DNA from 2 places in the Ensifer sp. genome. Region 1 is predicted to be linked to the other one. Evidence: predicted binding sites of a transcription regulator. Region 1 holds the regulator's gene; the other holds the start of a gene.
The links. Region 1 encodes HrcA, which represses chaperone genes, less so after heat shock. Its sites were predicted from a motif close to GTTAGCACTCNCNNNNNGNGAGTGCTAAC; they were not measured.
Positions count from the first base shown of each region.

Region 2: the regulator HrcA is predicted to act here: its motif matches at 5,269-5,297, upstream of groES (co-chaperone GroES).

Region 1 is NZ_DALZXU010000001.1:324,333-332,965, forward strand. Features, by position in the region: gene RTP54_RS01620 (nuclear transport factor 2 family protein) at 1-771, shown strand, start outside; gene RTP54_RS01625 (DoxX family protein) at 812-1,231, shown strand; gene RTP54_RS01630 (DUF1801 domain-containing protein) at 1,242-1,610, shown strand; gene RTP54_RS01635 (glutathione S-transferase) at 1,718-2,332, shown strand; gene hemW (radical SAM family heme chaperone HemW) at 2,381-3,562, opposite strand; gene rdgB (RdgB/HAM1 family non-canonical purine NTP pyrophosphatase) at 3,574-4,218, opposite strand; gene RTP54_RS01650 (VOC family protein) at 4,260-4,679, opposite strand; gene rph (ribonuclease PH) at 4,697-5,416, opposite strand; gene hrcA (heat-inducible transcriptional repressor HrcA) at 5,577-6,656, shown strand; gene grpE (nucleotide exchange factor GrpE) at 6,821-7,432, shown strand; gene RTP54_RS01670 (D-arabinono-1,4-lactone oxidase) at 7,519-8,633, opposite strand, start outside.
Region 2 is NZ_DALZXU010000001.1:754,852-763,484, forward strand. Features, by position in the region: gene RTP54_RS03660 (EAL domain-containing protein) at 1-2,028, shown strand, start outside; gene RTP54_RS03665 (hypothetical protein) at 2,105-2,551, opposite strand; gene groL (chaperonin GroEL) at 3,214-4,851, opposite strand; gene groES (co-chaperone GroES) at 4,914-5,210, opposite strand; gene RTP54_RS03680 (TIGR01459 family HAD-type hydrolase) at 5,660-6,508, shown strand; gene RTP54_RS03685 (bifunctional riboflavin kinase/FAD synthetase) at 6,523-7,506, shown strand; gene RTP54_RS03690 (hypothetical protein) at 7,540-7,851, opposite strand; gene ileS (isoleucine--tRNA ligase) at 7,850-8,633, shown strand, end outside.

The DNA of each region.
Region 1 (8,633 bases):
GTTGTCGCGCATGGCGCGCCCGATTGCGTGGTCTTTTCGCTCGCGCCGCCGCTGAAGAGTTCCGATGCAGGTGAAGCCGGGCTCGAACAGTGGTTCTCCAGCTGGCGCGGACCGCTCGGCTACCGCCTCGAGGATCTGGACATATCGGCCGGCGGCGACGTCGCTTTCGTCTCGATGCTGACCGAACTCTCCGGCGAGAAGGTCGATGCCGGCAAGATCTCGGTCTGGTTCCGCCAGACCCTCGGTCTGAAGCGTCTGCCCGCCGGCTGGAAGATCGCGCACCAGCACGAGTCCGTACCGTTCTACATGGATGGCAGCTTCAAGGCGGCCGTCGATCTCAATCCGGCCTCCACGATCGACTGGCAGGCGGAGGCGCAACCGCCGATGCCGGGCCCGATCGCCTATCTCTGCGTCGAGGATGCGGCTGCGAGCGCCGATTTCTACACGCGGGCCTTCGCCGCCACCGATGTCGGACGCAAGCTCGCCGATGACGGCAAGCGGCTGATCCATTGCCACCTGACGATCAACAACGGCGCCTTGATGCTCAACGACCCGTTCCCGGAACACGGAATGCCCTATGCGGAACCGCAGGGCGTCGTGCTGCATCTGGTGGTTGACGACGCGCAATTCTGGTGGGATCGGGCGGTGGCCGCCGGCGCCGAAGTGACGATGCCGCTTGCCGTCGCCTTCTGGGGTGATCTCTATGGCCAGCTGCGCGATCCCTTCGGCATCCGCTGGGGGATTGTCGGGCCGGCGAAGAAGACAGACTGAAAACGAATTGCGACAACGGGAAACGAGGAGATCTCCCCGAATGAACACTGCGCTTGTGATGCCGGCCTCGACCGGAAAGATGGTGATCCTCGGCCGCGTGCTGAGCGGTCTTGTCGTTGCCTTCCTGGCTTTCGATGGCGCCATCAAGCTCGTGCCGCTGGATGTGGTGACCGAGACGCTGTCGGTGCTCGGCTATCCCGCCGATGTGGGCCTTGCCCGTCTTCTCGGCGTGCTCACGCTTCTATGCGCCTTGCTCTACGCGATCCCGAGAACGTCGGTGCTCGGCGCCATCCTGCTGACCGGCTATCTCGGTGGCGCCATGGCGACCCATCTGCGCGCCGACAGCCCGCTCTTCACCCATATTCTGTTCGGCTTCTATCTCGGCGTCATCGCCTGGGCCGGCCTGTGGCTGCGCGATCGTCGCGTGCGTGCGCTGATCCCGTTCAAGAACGAGGCTTGAGGGCAACAAGATGAGCAAGACGGTCAACGACTACATCTCCGGCCTCACCGGCACGCCCGCCGATGTCGCCAAGGCCTTGCACGGCGCCATTCTCGCCGCTGGTGGCACGAAGGACAGCGTAAAATGGGGCCATGCGATCTACGAGGCCGGCGGTCCGGTCTGCCTCATCAAGGCAGCCAAGGATCATGTGACGCTCGGTTTCTGGCGTGGCGCCGACATGCTCGATCTCGATCCGCGCATGGCCAAGGGCGGCGGCAAGGGCGACATGGCCTTCATCAAGGTGAAGGCGCTGGGCGAGGTCGACCAGGTGCAGGTGGCCCGGCTCGTCGCCAGGGGCATCGCTCTCAACGTGGAAAAAGGCGATCCGTTCAAATCGTGAACGACGAAACAAACTTGCGAAAGGCGCTCTGAAACAGAGCGCCTTTCTCTTGTTCGATGCAATACATCTTCGCGGGATCGACGAATTCACAACGCTCGCGAGGCACCATGATCCTCTATTACCAGACCCATTCCCCTTTCGCCCGCAAGGCACTCGTCTTCGCCCATGAGGTCGGCATCGCCGGGCGGTTGCAGGTCATCCATCACGAGACCAGCCCGACGCTGCGCAACGAACAGGTCCATGCCGAAAACCCGCTGGGCAAGGTGCCGGTCCTGCTGCGGTCCGATGGTGAAGCAATCTTCGATTCCGACGTCATTTGCGCCTATTTCGATACGCTGCATGAGGGCCGCAGGCTGATCCCGGAAGAAGGCGAGGCACGTTGGCGCGCCTTGAGATTGCAGGCGGTTGCGCAAGGCCTGGCGCAGGCGGGCATCGGGCTTCGCTGGGAAACCGATCGCCGCCCCGAAGGCCTGCGCTATCGCGCGCTCGCCGACGGCTACACCGAAAAGGTCGAGCAGACCTATGACTGGCTGGAGCAGACGCTCGACGCCGACGTGCCGCTCGATATCGGCCACATCGCGCTTGTCACCACCCTGTCCTGGATGGCTTTCCGCAACCTGCCGTCGTTCCGGGACCGGGCCAAGCTGAGCGCATGGTTCGACGCATTCGAGCAGCGTCCGTCGATGCGCGCGACGCCACTTTCCGGCGAGACCCACGATTGACGGCTGGTTCGTCCGGGCGTTGAGCCCGGGCTTGCGCCGGCTGTTGCGTCAGCAGGCGAGGTCGGCGACGACGGCGTCGAGGATCAGCATGCCGGAGGGCGTGCAGCGCAGCCGCGAATTGCCGAGCCGTTCGATGAAGCCGTGGTCGATCAGGAACTGTTCGCGCTCCGGATCGGGGTCGCGACCGGACAGCGTCTGCCAGCGGGCGAGGTCGACGCCTTCTTTCAGCCGAAGCCCCATCAGCAGCAATTCGTCCGATTGCGCCTCGAGATCGAGCACTTCGCGCTCGACCATGCCGTGGCCGTAGGTTTCGACGAGGCGCAGCCATTCTTCCGGCTTGCGCTCCGTCGCCGTCGCCACCTTGGCGCCGCCAACGTTCAGGCGGCCATGGGCGCCGGGGCCGATGCCGGCGTAGTCGCCATAGCGCCAATAGGTAAGGTTGTGCCGGCTTTCGGCCCCCGGGCGGGCGTGGTTGGACACCTCGTAGGCCGGCATGCCGATCGAGGCGGTGATGTCCTGCGTCGCCTCGTAAAGGACCGCCGACTGCTCTCCATCCGGAACGATCAGCTTGCCGGCCTTGTGCAGGCCGAAGAAGGGCGTGCCCTCCTCGATCGTCAGCTGGTAGAGCGACAGGTGGTCGACGGCGTAGGAGACGGCCTCCTTGAGCTCGCGCTCCCATTCCTCGACGGTCTGTTTCGGGCGGGCATAGATCAGGTCGAAGGACATGCGGGGGAAGATCTCGCGCGCGAGCCGGATCGCCTTCAGCGCGTCCTCGACATTGTGCAGCCGTCCGAGGAATTTCAGGTCCCGGTCGTTCAGCGCCTGGACGCCGAGCGAGACGCGGTTGACGCCCGCGGCGCGATAGCCGTGGAAGCGCGTCGCCTCGACGCTCGACGGGTTGGCCTCCATGGTAATCTCGATGCCATCGGGCACGTGCCATTCGCGGGCGATGCCCGAGAGGATGGCGTCGACCGTTGCCGGATCCATCAGCGACGGCGTGCCGCCGCCCATGAAGATGCTGGTAACGGTGCGTGGACCGGAAAGCTGGCGCGCCTCGGCCATTTCCTTGAGGAAGGCGGCGACGAAGCGCGGCTGGTCGACCGGCTGGTGGCGCACATGGCTGTTGAAGTCGCAATAGGGGCATTTGGCCGCGCAGAACGGCCAGTGCACATAGATCCCGAAGCCGGGATCCATGCCGTCACCGATCGCAGATAGCGTGGCCGTGTGCATCGTTGCGTCTCTCATGCGCCGAGGCAGGTTTCGGCGAAGATCTTGAAGGCGCGGGCGCGGTGCGACAGCGCTTCTGCGTCGCCCGGCTTCCAGCCGTGCTTCTCGTCCGCACTCATTTCGCCGAATGTGGTGTCGTAGCCGAGCGGCTGGAAGACCGGATCGTAGCCAAAACCCTGCTCACCGCGCGGCGGCCACACGACATGGCCCTCGACTTCGCCGCGGAACAGTTCGACATGGCCGTCCGGCCAGGCAAGGCACAGCACCGAGACGAAGCGGGCGGTGCGCCTGTCATGCGCGCTTGCACCCTTGTCCTGAAGCGCGTCTTCGACCTTCTGCATCGCCATGGCGAAGTCGCGGCTGCCGTCCTCTCGTTCGGCCCAATTGGCGGTGTAGACGCCGGGCGCGCCGTCGAGCGCGTCGATCGCAAGGCCGGAATCGTCCGACAAGGCCGGCAGGCCCGACGCCCTGGCCGAGGCAAGCGCCTTGATCGTGGCATTCTCTTCGAACGTCGTTCCGGTTTCATCCGGCTCGACGAAGTTGAGGTCGGCCGCCGACTTGGCCTCGAAGCCGAGCGGGCCGATCAGGTCGCGGATCTCGCGGATCTTGCCGGCATTGTGGCTGGCGACGATGAGCGTCTTGTCATCCAGTGTGCGCATGATGTGTCGTCTCTTAAAAGATGCGGCGCTCGGGCCGCGGTTCATTCGATGGACCAGAGGCCCGGTTCCGCGCATTCGAGGCTGTTGCCGGCCGGATCGCGGAAATAGAAGGAGCGCGCGCCGCTTGGCCAGACCAGATCGGCCTCGATCGCAACGCCTGCCGTTTCAAGCTTCGCCTTCCAGGCGTCGAGCGCCTCGCGGGCGACGCGGAAGCACATGTGGCCCTGGCCGGCGGTCCCGTGCGGCGGCACCGGCAGGGCGGCGCCCGGCTGAGGCGGCTCGACCGTCTCCGCCGGATTGAAAATCAGGAGAACGCTTTGGCCGCAGCGGAAGAAGACATGCCGGTTGCCGGCACGCGTGATCTTCTTGAGCCCGAGCACGCCGCCGTAGAAGGCCTCGGCGCCATCGAGATCCGGCGCGTAGAGCGCAGTCTCGAGAATGCCTTCCAGCGCCGGAGCCATCGTTTGCGTCCTTTGTCTCAGCCAGCAATCGCCTGCTTCTGCAGGGCGACCAGTTCGGCAATGCCGGTCTTTGCAAGGCCGAGCAGGCCTGCGAATTCTTCTTCCGAGAACGGCTTGCCCTCGGCCGTACCCTGGATCTCGACGATGCCACCCGTTCCGGTCATGACGAAATTCGCGTCGGTCTCGGCAGCCGAATCCTCGAGATAATCGAGGTCGATGATCGACTGGTTGGCGAAGATGCCGCAAGAGATGGCGGCGACATGATCCTTCAGGACCTTCTCGACCTTCACCATGTTGCGGGCTTCCATCCACTTCAGGCAGTCGTGCAGGGCCACCCAGGCGCCGGTGATCGAGGCCGTGCGCGTGCCGCCATCGGCCTGGATGACGTCGCAGTCGATCGAGATCTGGCGTTCGCCCAGCGCCGGCAGGTCGACGACGGCGCGCAGCGACCGGCCGATCAGGCGCTGGATCTCCTGCGTGCGGCCGCTCTGCTTGCCGCTCGAGGCTTCGCGGCGCATGCGCTCGCCGGTGGCGCGCGGCAGCATGCCGTACTCGGCCGTCACCCAGCCCTTGCCGCCGTTGCGAAGCCAGGCCGGAACCTTTTCCTCAAGGCTGGCGGTGCACAAGACGTGCGTGTCGCCGAACCGCACCAGACAGGAGCCTTCCGCGTGCTTGGAGAAATTGCGCTCGAACGAAACCTTGCGCATTTGGTCGATTTTTCTGCCGGATGGCCGCATCATCTAACTCCTGATCGTATCTGCTGAGCCTTCTAGAGCATGGCAGAGGTAAAGGGAACCGGTGGATAGCGGGCGATCGGGGCGATTTTTCCCTTTTGCCATCGGGCGTCGGCATTACTATATTTCCGGCGGCAGGATTGGCCTGCGAACTTGGAGCGACATGGTACTGCGCAATCCCGGAGTGAGCGATATCGCGGCGGCGCTGGACGAGCGTTCCGGTGAAATCTTCCGTCGCATCGTCGAAACCTATTTGAACAACGGCGAGCCCCTCGGCTCCCGCAACCTGTCACGTCTGCTGCCGATGTCGCTGTCGCCGGCGTCCGTGCGCAACGTGATGAGCGATCTGGAAGATCTGGGGCTCATCTATTCGCCGCATGTGAGTGCCGGGCGCCTGCCGACGCAGACGGGCCTGCGCTTCTTCGTCGATGCCTTCATGCAGGTCGGCAATCTGTCGCCTGAGGATCGCGCCTCGATCGACCGGCATGTTCGGCGCACCGACCATGCCCAGCCCGTCGATACGCTTTTGACGGAAGCCAGCCAGATGCTGTCGGGCATGTCGCGCGGCGCCGGCCTCGTCATCACCGCCAAGAACGATCCGGTGCTCAAGCATGTCGAGTTCATCCGGCTCGCGCCCGCCAAGGCGCTGGCGGTGCTCGTCGGCGAGCACGACCAGGTCGAAAACCGCATCATCGAACTGCCGGCCGGCGTCACGAGTTCGCAGCTGACGGAGGCGGCGAATTTCCTCAACGCCCATCTCGCCGGCCAGACGATCGGGGAGGTGCGCTCGCAGCTCGAAACGGTCAAACAGACCGTGCGCGGCGAACTCGATGCCCTGTCCCAGGATCTGGTCGAGCGCGGGCTCGCGATCTGGTCGGGTAGCGAAGGCGACGAAAAGCCGGCGCGACTGATCGTTCGCGGCCGCGCCAATCTGCTCGAGGGTCTCGACGGGACCGAGGATATCGACCGCCTGCGCATGCTCTTCGACGACCTGGAAAAGAAGGACAGCCTGATCGAGCTGCTCGATCTCGCCGAAAGCGGCCCGGGGGTCAGGATCTTCATCGGCTCGGAGAACAAGTTGTTTTCATTGTCGGGTTCGTCGCTGATCGTCGCGCCCTATCGCGACAGCGAGGACCGGATCGTCGGCGCCGTCGGCGTCATCGGCCCGACGCGGCTCAACTATTCGCGCATCGTGCCGATGGTCGATTATACCGCGCAGTTGATGTCGCGGCTTTCGCGGTGAGACGGCGCATTTGGCCATCGACAGCATTGAACCCTTGATTTTTCGGCCCTAAACCTCGATATCGGCATCAAATCCAGTCACTGGGCATTTTTACGCCATGCGGCCATCGTTCCGCGCGGGCGTGAAATGCGGAAGACAAGACAGACGATACACCGGAGAACGTCATGACCGACGAAACAAACAAGCACGGACACGAAGCTGCCGCCAACGACGAGGCAGACAACGCGACGCCCGAGGTTGTGGAAGCAGCGCCGGTTGCCGAACCCGATCCGCTCGAGCTTGCCCGGGCCGAGAACAACGACCTGCGCGACAAGTACCTGCGCCTTGCCGCCGAGATGGACAACTTGCGCCGCCGCACCGAGCGTGACGTCAAGGATGCAAAGTCCTATTCGGTTGCAGGCTTTGCCCGCGACATGCTGGCCGTCTCCGACAATCTGCGCCGTGCGCTCGATGCCATCCCGGCCGAAGCCAAGGAAGCCGGTGAGACGGGTCTCAACGCCCTGATCGAAGGCGTCGAGATGACCGAGCGCGCCATGCTGTCGGCGCTGGAGCGCCATGGCGTGAAGAAGCTGGAGCCGGAAGGCCAGAAGTTCGACCCGAACTTCCACCAGGCGATGTTCGAGATCCCGAACGCCGACGTGCCGAACAACACGGTGCTGCAGGTCGTCCAGGCCGGTTACACCATCGGCGATCGCGTCCTGCGCCCGGCCATGGTCGGCGTGTCCAAGGGCGGCCCGAAGGTGGTTGCTGGCGAAGGCGACAGCCCGGCCGCCTGAGCCGTAGCCTGATCTGTTTGAACGCCGCGCATCCCAAGGGACGCGCGGCGTTTTCATTTTCGGCGTTGCGTCGACGAAGGACGGCTTCAGCCGAACAGCTGCCGCAGATGGTCGTTGAGGAAGCGTCCCTCCGGATCGACCTTTGCCCGCAAGGCCCGGAAGTCGCCGGCCCTGGGATAGAGCGCGGTCACGTCCTCGGCGCCGAGGAAATGCAGCTTGCCCCAGTGCGGCCGCGAGCCGTATTGGCGGAGAATTGTATCGACATCGCGAAGATACTCCCAGTAATCCGTGCCCGGCTCGCCCGACACCGAAAGCGTGATCGAATCCTGCTCGAAGAACGGGCTGATCCAGCCGCTGTCGCCGGCGGTGAAGCGGTATTCGATCGGGTAGATGCAGGTCGGGTGCTTTTCCAGCATCAGCTTGCGCACCGCTTTGACCGCTTCCTTGCCGTTTGCGACAGGCACCGCATATTCGAGCTCGTGGAAATTTGGCACATATTCGATCGGATAGATCTCCGAGGAGTAGGCGATCTTCTCGAATCCGTCTTCCATCGGCGGCCGGTCGGTGATGTCGATCACCTTCATTTCGCAGACGTCTGAGGTCCTGTCCGTCGTCGACACCGATGCGGTATCCGGCAGGCAGTAGCAGTGGCGGCTTTCCGGTACCGGGCACCAGAAGAAGCCGAAGTGCCGATGCTTGGCGGCGAGCTCGTCGTGCTGTTCGATCATCTCGTCGAAGGTGCAGCGCCAAAGCTTCTCATGCAGGTTGTAGCTGTCCATTGCCTGCAGGGTGATCTCGGAGATCACGCCGAGCATGCCGACCGAAACGCGCGCCGCGTCCAGGAGGTCCGGCGTCGTCTCGTCGACGACGAGGATGCTGCCATCGGGCTCGATCAGCCGCATGCCGACGATCTGCGAGGCCATGTTGCCGAGCGTGGCCCCGGTGCCATGGGTGCCGGTGGTGAGCGCGCCTGCAAGCGCCTGGCTGTCGATGTCGCCCTGGTTGATCAGCGAGAGGCCGCTCGACTTCAGGACCTTGCCGAGCTGGTTGATCGTCGTGCCGGCCCTCACGGCGACGCGTTTGCGCGCCTGGTCGATGTTGACGACGCCCTGCATGCCCGACAGCGTCAGCTGCAGCCCACTCGTCAGCGCGACCGGCGTGAAGGAATGACCGGATCCGGCGCAGCGGACGTTGAGCCCCT
Region 2 (8,633 bases), 430 kb from region 1:
AAAAGCGTCAAGGACTACGCCATCTACATGCTCGACGTGAAAGGCAACGTCGCAAGCTGGAACGCCGGCGCCGAGGCCAACAAGGGCTATACCGCCGACGAGATCATCGGCCGGAATTTCGCATGCTTCTACTCGGCTGAGGATCAGCGGGCAGCGTTGCCGCAACAGGCGCTCGACGAGGCTTGCACCAACGGAAAGTTCGAGTGCCAGGGCTGGCGCTATCGCAAGGACGGCACGCGCTTCTGGGCGCATGTGGTGATCGATCCCTTCCTGCATGAGGACGGCACCCATGCCGGCTTCATCAAGATCGTCAAGGATATCACCAAGGAAAAGGTCGATGCGGACCGCATTGCCGAGGTCAGCATGAACCTCGACATCGCGCTCGAAAACATGTCGCAGGGCATCTGCCTGTTCGACAGCGGCGACCGCCTGCTGCTGTCCAACCGCCGTTGCCGCGAGATCTTCGGTTTCTCCGAGACGTTGGCCGGAAAGGGCCTGACGTTTCACCAGATCCTCGACGAGGTTTTCGCGCGGGCCTATTCCGATCCGGCGATCGCCCGGGCAAAGTCGGAAGAACTTTACCAGAAGCACCGCGTGGACATGGTCGGCAAGGGCGGTGGCGACATCGTCGAGAAGCTGCCGAACGGACGCTCGATCCTGACCAAGCATCGCACGCTTGCCGATGGCGGCTGGGTCAGCACCTATGAGGACATCACCGAACGGCTGGACAGCGAGGAGCAGATTTCCTTCCTCGCCCGTCACGACAGCCTGACGGGCCTGCCGAACCGGTTGCAGTTCAGCAATTACCTCGAGGAGGAGCTCGACGCCGCCGTCTGGTTCTCGCGCAAGGTCGCCGTCATCGGCATGGACCTCAACAAGTTCAAGGAAGTCAACGACCTGCATGGCCATGCGGCCGGCGATTTCGTGCTGGTCACGATTGCCCAGCGGATGAAGTCGTTGTTGCAGGAAGGTGAGTTCGTCGCGCGTTTTGGCGGCGACGAGTTCGCCGCCGTCAAGCGCTTCGAGGAACTGTCCGAACTGAACGACTTCGTTCGCCGTATCGAAAAGAGCCTGCATGAGGAAATGCGCTTCGGCGATTTCGAGCTGAAGTCCGGCGGCAGCATGGGCGTGGCCATCTACCCCCAGGATGCCGAGACGGCGGAAACCCTGATCAACAATGCCGACCTCGCGATGTACCGCGCCAAGGCGGCGCTCAACCAGACGGTCTGCTTCTACGAGGTCTCGATGGATGAGGCGGCTCGCCACAGGCGCAGCCTGGCCAACGACCTGTGGGATGCGATCGAGAAGAAGCAGCTTGCCCTGCATTATCAGGTGCAGAAGTCGGTAATGTCGGGCGACGTCATCGGTTATGAAGTGCTGCTGCGCTGGAACCATCCCGACCGTGGCATGGTGCCTCCGAGCGAATTCATTCCGCTTGCCGAGGAGTGCGGCGCGATCCTGCCGATCGGGGAGTGGGTTCTGCGTGAGGCCTGCCGCGAGGCCGCGGGCTGGCAGAGTGCGCACAAGATTGCCGTCAATCTCTCGCCGGTGCAGCTTGCCAATGGCGATATCGTCAGCCTCGTCGAAGACGTTCTGTCTGAAACCGGGCTCGACCCGAAGCGGTTGGAACTTGAAATCACGGAATCGACGATCATCGACGACAAGGAGCGGGCGCTTCTCACCCTTCGCCGGATCAAGGAGCTTGGGGTGACGATCGCAATCGACGACTTCGGCACAGGCTATTCGTCGCTCGAGACGCTGCGGTCCTTCCCGTTCGACAAGATCAAGCTCGACAAGAGCTTCATGTGGGAGGTGGAGGCGAGCCCGCAGGCCAAGGCAATCGTCCGGGCCATTCTAGCCCTTGGCCAAAGCCTCTCGGTTCCCGTACTGGCAGAGGGTGTGGAGACCCAGAAGCAGCTCGACATCCTGCAGGCTGAAGGCTGCGACGAGGCGCAGGGCTACCTGCTCGGGCGGCCGGCGCCGATCTCGAGCCATGTTTCCGGGAAGTCGAAGGTGGCGGCGGCCTGAAAGCCGCCATCGCTCGCCGGCCCCGGGGATAGCCTCAGGGCGCGGCTGATGCAGACGCATGATAGTGCGGGGGCGCCTACTGGCGCAGCAGCGCCTTGCCTGCGCTTTCGACCAGGAAGCGCGGGAAGAAGAAGATGCCGTGGATCGTGCCGGAATAGCGCTCCTCGAGGCCCGAGGATTCGCCGATGCAGAACACCGGCTGCTTGTGTCCCGAGTCCAGGCTGATCGTCGTCGAGAAGCAGAAGGACGAGCAGCTCGTGGCTGCCTGCTCGAACAGTTCGAGCACATGATTACGGTCTGCAGGGTCGTAGCAACGAACGAAGTTCAGCAATCCGCATTCACTCTCGTTGAGGCCATGGATCGCGGATGCCTTGTCGCCGAGCCGAAACAGGCCCGTCGACAGATCACCCGACCAGCCTTCCGACACGCAGAACTGCTCCAGGAATTCCTGATGCGGAAGACCGGAATGCATCTGTCCCGGCACACCGAGGGGAACTGAATTTGTTCTCGTGATCTTAAACACGGTCTACCCCAGCACTGCCCCTGGCGAATGTCGTTGTCCGACCAGGCAGCCACAATCCCCAATATACAACCATCGCCCGCCATCGCTCCATGGCAGCAAGACCACGCACGACTAGTCGTTTGGGTCTCTCTGTATGGAAAAGTCACCAAGTTGTGACGTAGCTCGCCAAGCGAAGTGATTTCGAAGGCAGGGCCGGCTTATTTTGCGATTAAATACTTATATGCTTTGCGTGATCGTCTCAAAGAGAGCTTGGACTCACAGTTAATATGAAAAATTTGAGCGATATTCCGCTCGCTTTAGGTTCGCCGTCCAGTCTCTCGTGAATCTCAGTCCACTTGGGCCGTTGTTATAGTTCGTTTTTTTTCGACTTCAACGCTTTTTTAGCGTCACTACAGCCGCCTTGTAATTTTTCCTGCGGACAGCTTTGACGTGCACGTGAAATGCGCCAGTGGATGTGTGCGAAAACAAGAAAGGGCGACCCGAGGGTCGCCCTTTCCGATCCGGATGGATCATCGTGGATCTGCTTGAACAGGTCCGCGACAAGGCTTTCGCCCTATCACATCATGTCCATGCCGCCCGTTCAGCGCGCTTGACGCGCTGAACCGCTTTAAGTGCATGGGCGAAGCTTCATGGACGATGCTGCGATTAAGGCTGGCGCCTTATCACATCATGTCCATGCCGCCCATGCCGCCCATGCCGCCCGGCATTGCCGGAGCGTCCTTCTTCGGCAGTTCGGCGATCATGGCTTCCGTCGTGACGAGGAGGCCAGCAACCGAAGCTGCGTCCTGAAGGGCGGTGCGAACGACCTTGACCGGGTCGATGATGCCCATGGCGATCATGTCGCCATATTCGCCGGTCTGGGCGTTGTAGCCGAAGTTGTCCTGGTCCTTGTCGAGGATCTTGCCGACAACGATCGAAGCTTCGTCACCAGCGTTCTCGGCGATCTGGCGGGCCGGAGCCTGCAGAGCGCGACGAACGATGTTGATGCCGGCTTCCTGGTCGTCGTTGACACCCTTGACGGTGATCTTGACGGAAGAACGCAGCAGGGCAACGCCGCCGCCCGGTACGATGCCTTCCTGAACAGCAGCGCGCGTCGCGTTCAGAGCGTCGTCGATGCGGTCCTTCTTTTCCTTGACTTCAACTTCCGTCGAGCCGCCAACGCGGATCACGGCAACGCCGCCAGCGAGCTTGGCAAGACGTTCCTGCAGCTTCTCGCGGTCGTAGTCGGAGGTGGTCTCTTCGATCTGAGCCTTGATCTGGGCAACGCGGCCTTCGATGTCGCTCTTCTGGCCGGAACCGTCGACGATCGTCGTGTTTTCCTTGGAGATCGAAACCTTCTTCGCACGGCCGAGCATGTCGAGCGTGACGTTTTCGAGCTTGATGCCGAGGTCTTCAGAGATCACGGTACCGCCGGTCAGGATGGCGATGTCTTCGAGCATGGCCTTGCGGCGATCGCCGAAGCCCGGAGCCTTGACTGCAGCAATCTTCAGGCCGCCGCGCAGCTTGTTGACGACCAGCGTAGCAAGAGCTTCGCCTTCAACGTCTTCAGCGATGATGAGGAGCGGCTTGCCGGTCTGAACGACAGCTTCGAGAACCGGGAGCATGGCCTGCAGGTTCGAGAGCTTCTTCTCGTGAAGGAGAACGAAGACGTCGTCGAGGTCAGCGACCATCTTTTCCGGGTTGGTGACGAAGTAGGGCGACAGGTAGCCGCGGTCGAACTGCATGCCTTCGACGACTTCGAGTTCGGTCTCGGCAGTCTTGGCTTCTTCAACCGTGATGACGCCTTCGTTGCCGACCTTCTGCATCGCTTCTGCGATGTCGAGGCCGATCTGACGCTCGCCGTTTGCCGAGATCGTGCCGACCTGAGCAACTTCTTCCGACGTGTTGATCTTCTTGGCCTTGGCCTGGAGATCCTTGACGACTTCGCCGACAGCGAGGTCGATACCGCGCTTCAGGTCCATCGGGTTCATGCCGGCGGCAACGGCCTTTGCGCCTTCGCGAACGATCGCCTGGGCAAGAACGGTTGCAGTCGTGGTGCCGTCGCCGGCGATGTCGTTGGTCTTCGAAGCAACTTCGCGGACCATCTGGGCGCCCATGTTTTCGAACTTGTCTTCGAGTTCGATTTCCTTGGCGACCGATACACCGTCCTTGGTGATGCGCGGAGCGCCGAAGGACTTGTCGATGATGACGTTACGACCCTTCGGGCCGAGCGTGACCTTTACGGCGTCAGCGAGGATATCGACGCCACGCAGCATCTTTTCGCGCGCGGTGCGGCCGAATTTAATTTCTTTTGCAGCCATTTGAGAAAACTCCCGGGCTCATTGCCCATTGGTTGTCATGGAAAGGTGTGGGTGACGGCTGATCAGCCGATGATGCCCATGATGTCGGCTTCCTTCATGATGAGAAGGTCTTCGCCGTTGATCTTGACTTCGGTGCCCGACCACTTGCCGAACAGAACGCGGTCGCCAGCCTTGACGTCCAGCGCAACAACCTTGCCGCTTTCGTCACGGGCGCCCGAACCAACAGCGACGATTTCGCCTTCCTGCGGCTTTTCCTTGGCGGTGTCCGGAATGATGATGCCGCCCTTGGTCTTTTCCTCAGACTCGACGCGGCGGACGACAACGCGGTCGTGCAGCGGGCGGAAATTGGTGCTTGCCATTAGTCTAATCCCTCGATCAAATGACATATCGGATCGCTCATCGACCCGATGGATGGGTGTTAGCACTCTCTCTTGTAGAGTGCTAGCGAGGCCGAGATAAGGCTGGGTCCGGTGCGAGTCAAGGATTGGCCGTTTAAAAATTTCCGGCGACATGGTTATCGCGAGGCTTGGTAGGGTCGCTGCAGATTGCGGCCGGAACGGGCGCGAACATTGCTGTTGGAGGAATCCGCCGGAATTGGGGCAGTCAGCGCGCGGCTCGATCCGGTTGCTGTCGTAGGACCCGCTGGCCTGCGCCCATCTTCGGCCCGCACGCCCGAGTGCCACACCTCGCCATCCGGTGCGCGGGCCGTTGAATCCTTGGGAATGGCGGCGTTTTTCGCGAGCCGAGGCTTGTATTCTCGGCCCTTCCTTGCCATGCAAGCCGGAAACCGAGTTTGCAGGAAGCCCGCATGGCCGCACGGATCAACAGTTTTCGGGAAATCGCAGGGCGCTACGACGTCGTGCTCTGCGACGTCTGGGGCGTTCTCCACAATGGTGTCCAGGCCTTTGCGTCCGCATGTGAAGCGCTGGCGGAGGCGCGCGCGGCGGGGCTGACGGTGGTGCTCATTACCAACTCGCCGCGGCCGAGCCCGAGCGTCAAGGTGCAGATCCGCGGGCTTGGCGTTCCCGATGAAGCCTATGATCGCATTGTCACGTCGGGAGATGTGACCCGCGGCTTGATTGCCGCTGCCGACAAGAAGATCTTCTTCATCGGCGCCGAACGCGACCTGCCGCTGCTCGAAGGGCTCGGCACCGAGATCGTCTCGTCGGAAGATGCGCAGACCGTCGTCTGCGCCGGCTTCTATGATGATGAAACCGAAACGCCGGAGCACTACCGCGCGACGCTGACGGGGCTTGCCAGGCGCAAGATCCCGTTCATCTGTGCCAACCCGGACCTGGTGGTCGAGCGTGGCCACCGCCTGATCCCGTGCGCCGGCGCCATCGCCAAGCTTTACGAAGAGCTCGGCGGCGAGGCGCGTATCGCCGGCAAGCCTTACATCTCGATCTACCGTGCCGCACTGACGGAGGCCAAGGCCGTTCGCGGCGCGCTGGACCTGTCGCGCATCATTGCAGTTGGCGACGGCATGCCGACCGACGTCAAGGGGGCCCAGGATGCCGGTTTCGACCTGCTCTACATCAGCGCCGGCATTCACGCTCTGGAATATATGAACGAAAGCCGGACCGACGAGGCGAAGCTTGCGGCCTTCCTCAAGAAGGAAGGCGCTTCGCCGAAGTGGTGGATGCCCAGGCTCGCCTGACGGGGGAGATCGAGATGACGGTTTTTCATCGCAACGAGACCCGCGATCCGCTGCCCGAGCGCCTGCGTGGCGGCGTCGTCGCCATCGGCAATTTCGACGGCGTGCACCGCGGTCATCAGTCGGTGCTGGAGCGGGCGCTGGAAGAAGCCAAGGCCCGCGGCGTGCCCGCGCTGGTGCTGACCTTCGAACCGCATCCGCGCACGGTGTTTCGGCCCGACACGCCGGTGTTCCGCCTGACGCCTGCGCCACTGAAGGCCCGCATCCTTGAAGGCATGGGCTTTGGCGCGGTCATCGAATATCCGTTTGACCGCACCTTCTCCGAACTGTCGGCCTCCGACTTTATCCATCGCGTGCTCTTGGAATGGCTGCACGCCTCGCATGTCGTCACCGGCTTTGATTTCCATTTCGGCAAAGGGCGCGAAGGCGGCCCCGCCTTCCTGATGGCGGCGGGCGGCGACAATGGTTTCGGCGTGACGCTCGTCGATGCGTTTCGCGACGAGAACGCCTCGGTGATTTCCTCGAGCTTCATCCGCGCGCTGCTGGGGCAGGGTGACGTGTCCCACGCCGCCGGCCTGCTCGGCTACCGCTATACGGTCGAGGCCGAAGTGATCGACGGCAAGAAGCTCGGGCGAACGCTCGGCTATCCCACGGCCAACATGCGCCTGCCGCCAGAAGTCGAGCTTCGCGCCGGCATTTATGCCGTGCGGTTCCGCCGGGCCGACGGCTCGCTTTATGACGGGGTCGCGAGCTTCGGCCGTCGCCCGACCGTCGACAGCGACGGCGAGGCGCTGCTCGAAACCTTCGTCTTCGACTTTTCCAGCGATCTCTACGGCGAGGTCTGTTCGGTCTCGTTCTTCGGCCACCTGCGCGACGAACTGAAATTCGACGGGCTCGACCCGCTGGTGGCGCAGATCCGGCAGGACGAGGAAGAGGCAAGGGCGCTGCTCTCCGGCGTCGCGCCCCTTGGCGATATCGACCGCCGGATCTGCTTTGCCTGAAAGAAATCCGTCGCGCCGCAGCGGCGGACCTTTTCAAAAGGCCGAAAACGCCTTAAACAACCGGCCACCATGACCCGGCACCGTCGACTGACCATCGATCAGCGAATTATCGGCCCGGCTTTCCGCGCGCACTAGGCCGCCGGAAGGTCCGGGATTTCGGCGTTTCCAGCGCCCCCAGTCATTTCTAGAGCGCCGCGCGTCTGCTGGATGCGCACAGGTCGCTTTGAAACTTTGAAGCTGCGCATGATCCCTTCTAAAGATCGATCCCGATTTCGGGGGCTGCGCCAGATACCACCCTTTGGCATGCGCGATGACCCGCGCGGAAAAGATGATTGCAAAGACCATGACAGATACCGCTGAGAAGATCGACTATTCCTCCACCCTCTACCTGCCGCAGACCGAGTTTCCGATGCGCGCCGGCCTGCCGCAGAAGGAACCGGAAACGGTCGCCCGCTGGCAGAAGATGGGCCTCTACAAGAAGCTGCGCGCCTCGGCTGCCGGCCGCGAGAAATTCGTGCTGCACGACGGCCCTCCCTATGCCAACGGCAACATCCATATCGGCCACGCGCTGAACAAGATCCTCAAGGACGTCATCAACCGCTCGTTCCAGATGCGCGGCTTCGATGCTAACTATGTCCCGGGCTGGGATTGCCACGGTCTTCCGATCGAATGGAAGATCGAGGAGAAGTATCGCGAAAAGGGTCAGAACAAGGACGAGGTTCCGGTCAACGAATTCCGCAAGGAGTGCCGCGACTTTGCCGCCGGCTGGATCCAGATCCAGGCGGAAGAGTTCAAGCGTCTGGGCATCGAGGGCGACTTCGACAACCCCTACACGACGATGAACTTCCATGCGGAAGCCCGTATCGCCGGCGAACTGATGAAGATCGCCAAGATGGGCCAGCTCTATCGCGGCTCCAAGCCGGTGATGTGGTCGGTCGTCGAGCGCACGGCGCTGGCCGAGGCCGAAGTCGAATATGCCGACGTCGAAAGCGACATGATCTGGGTGAAGTTCCCGGTCACGGAAGGTCCGCAGGATCTGGCCGGCACCTTCGTCGTCATCTGGACGACCACGCCCTGGACCATCCCCGGCAACCGCGCGATCGCCTTCTCCTCGCGTTATGCCTACG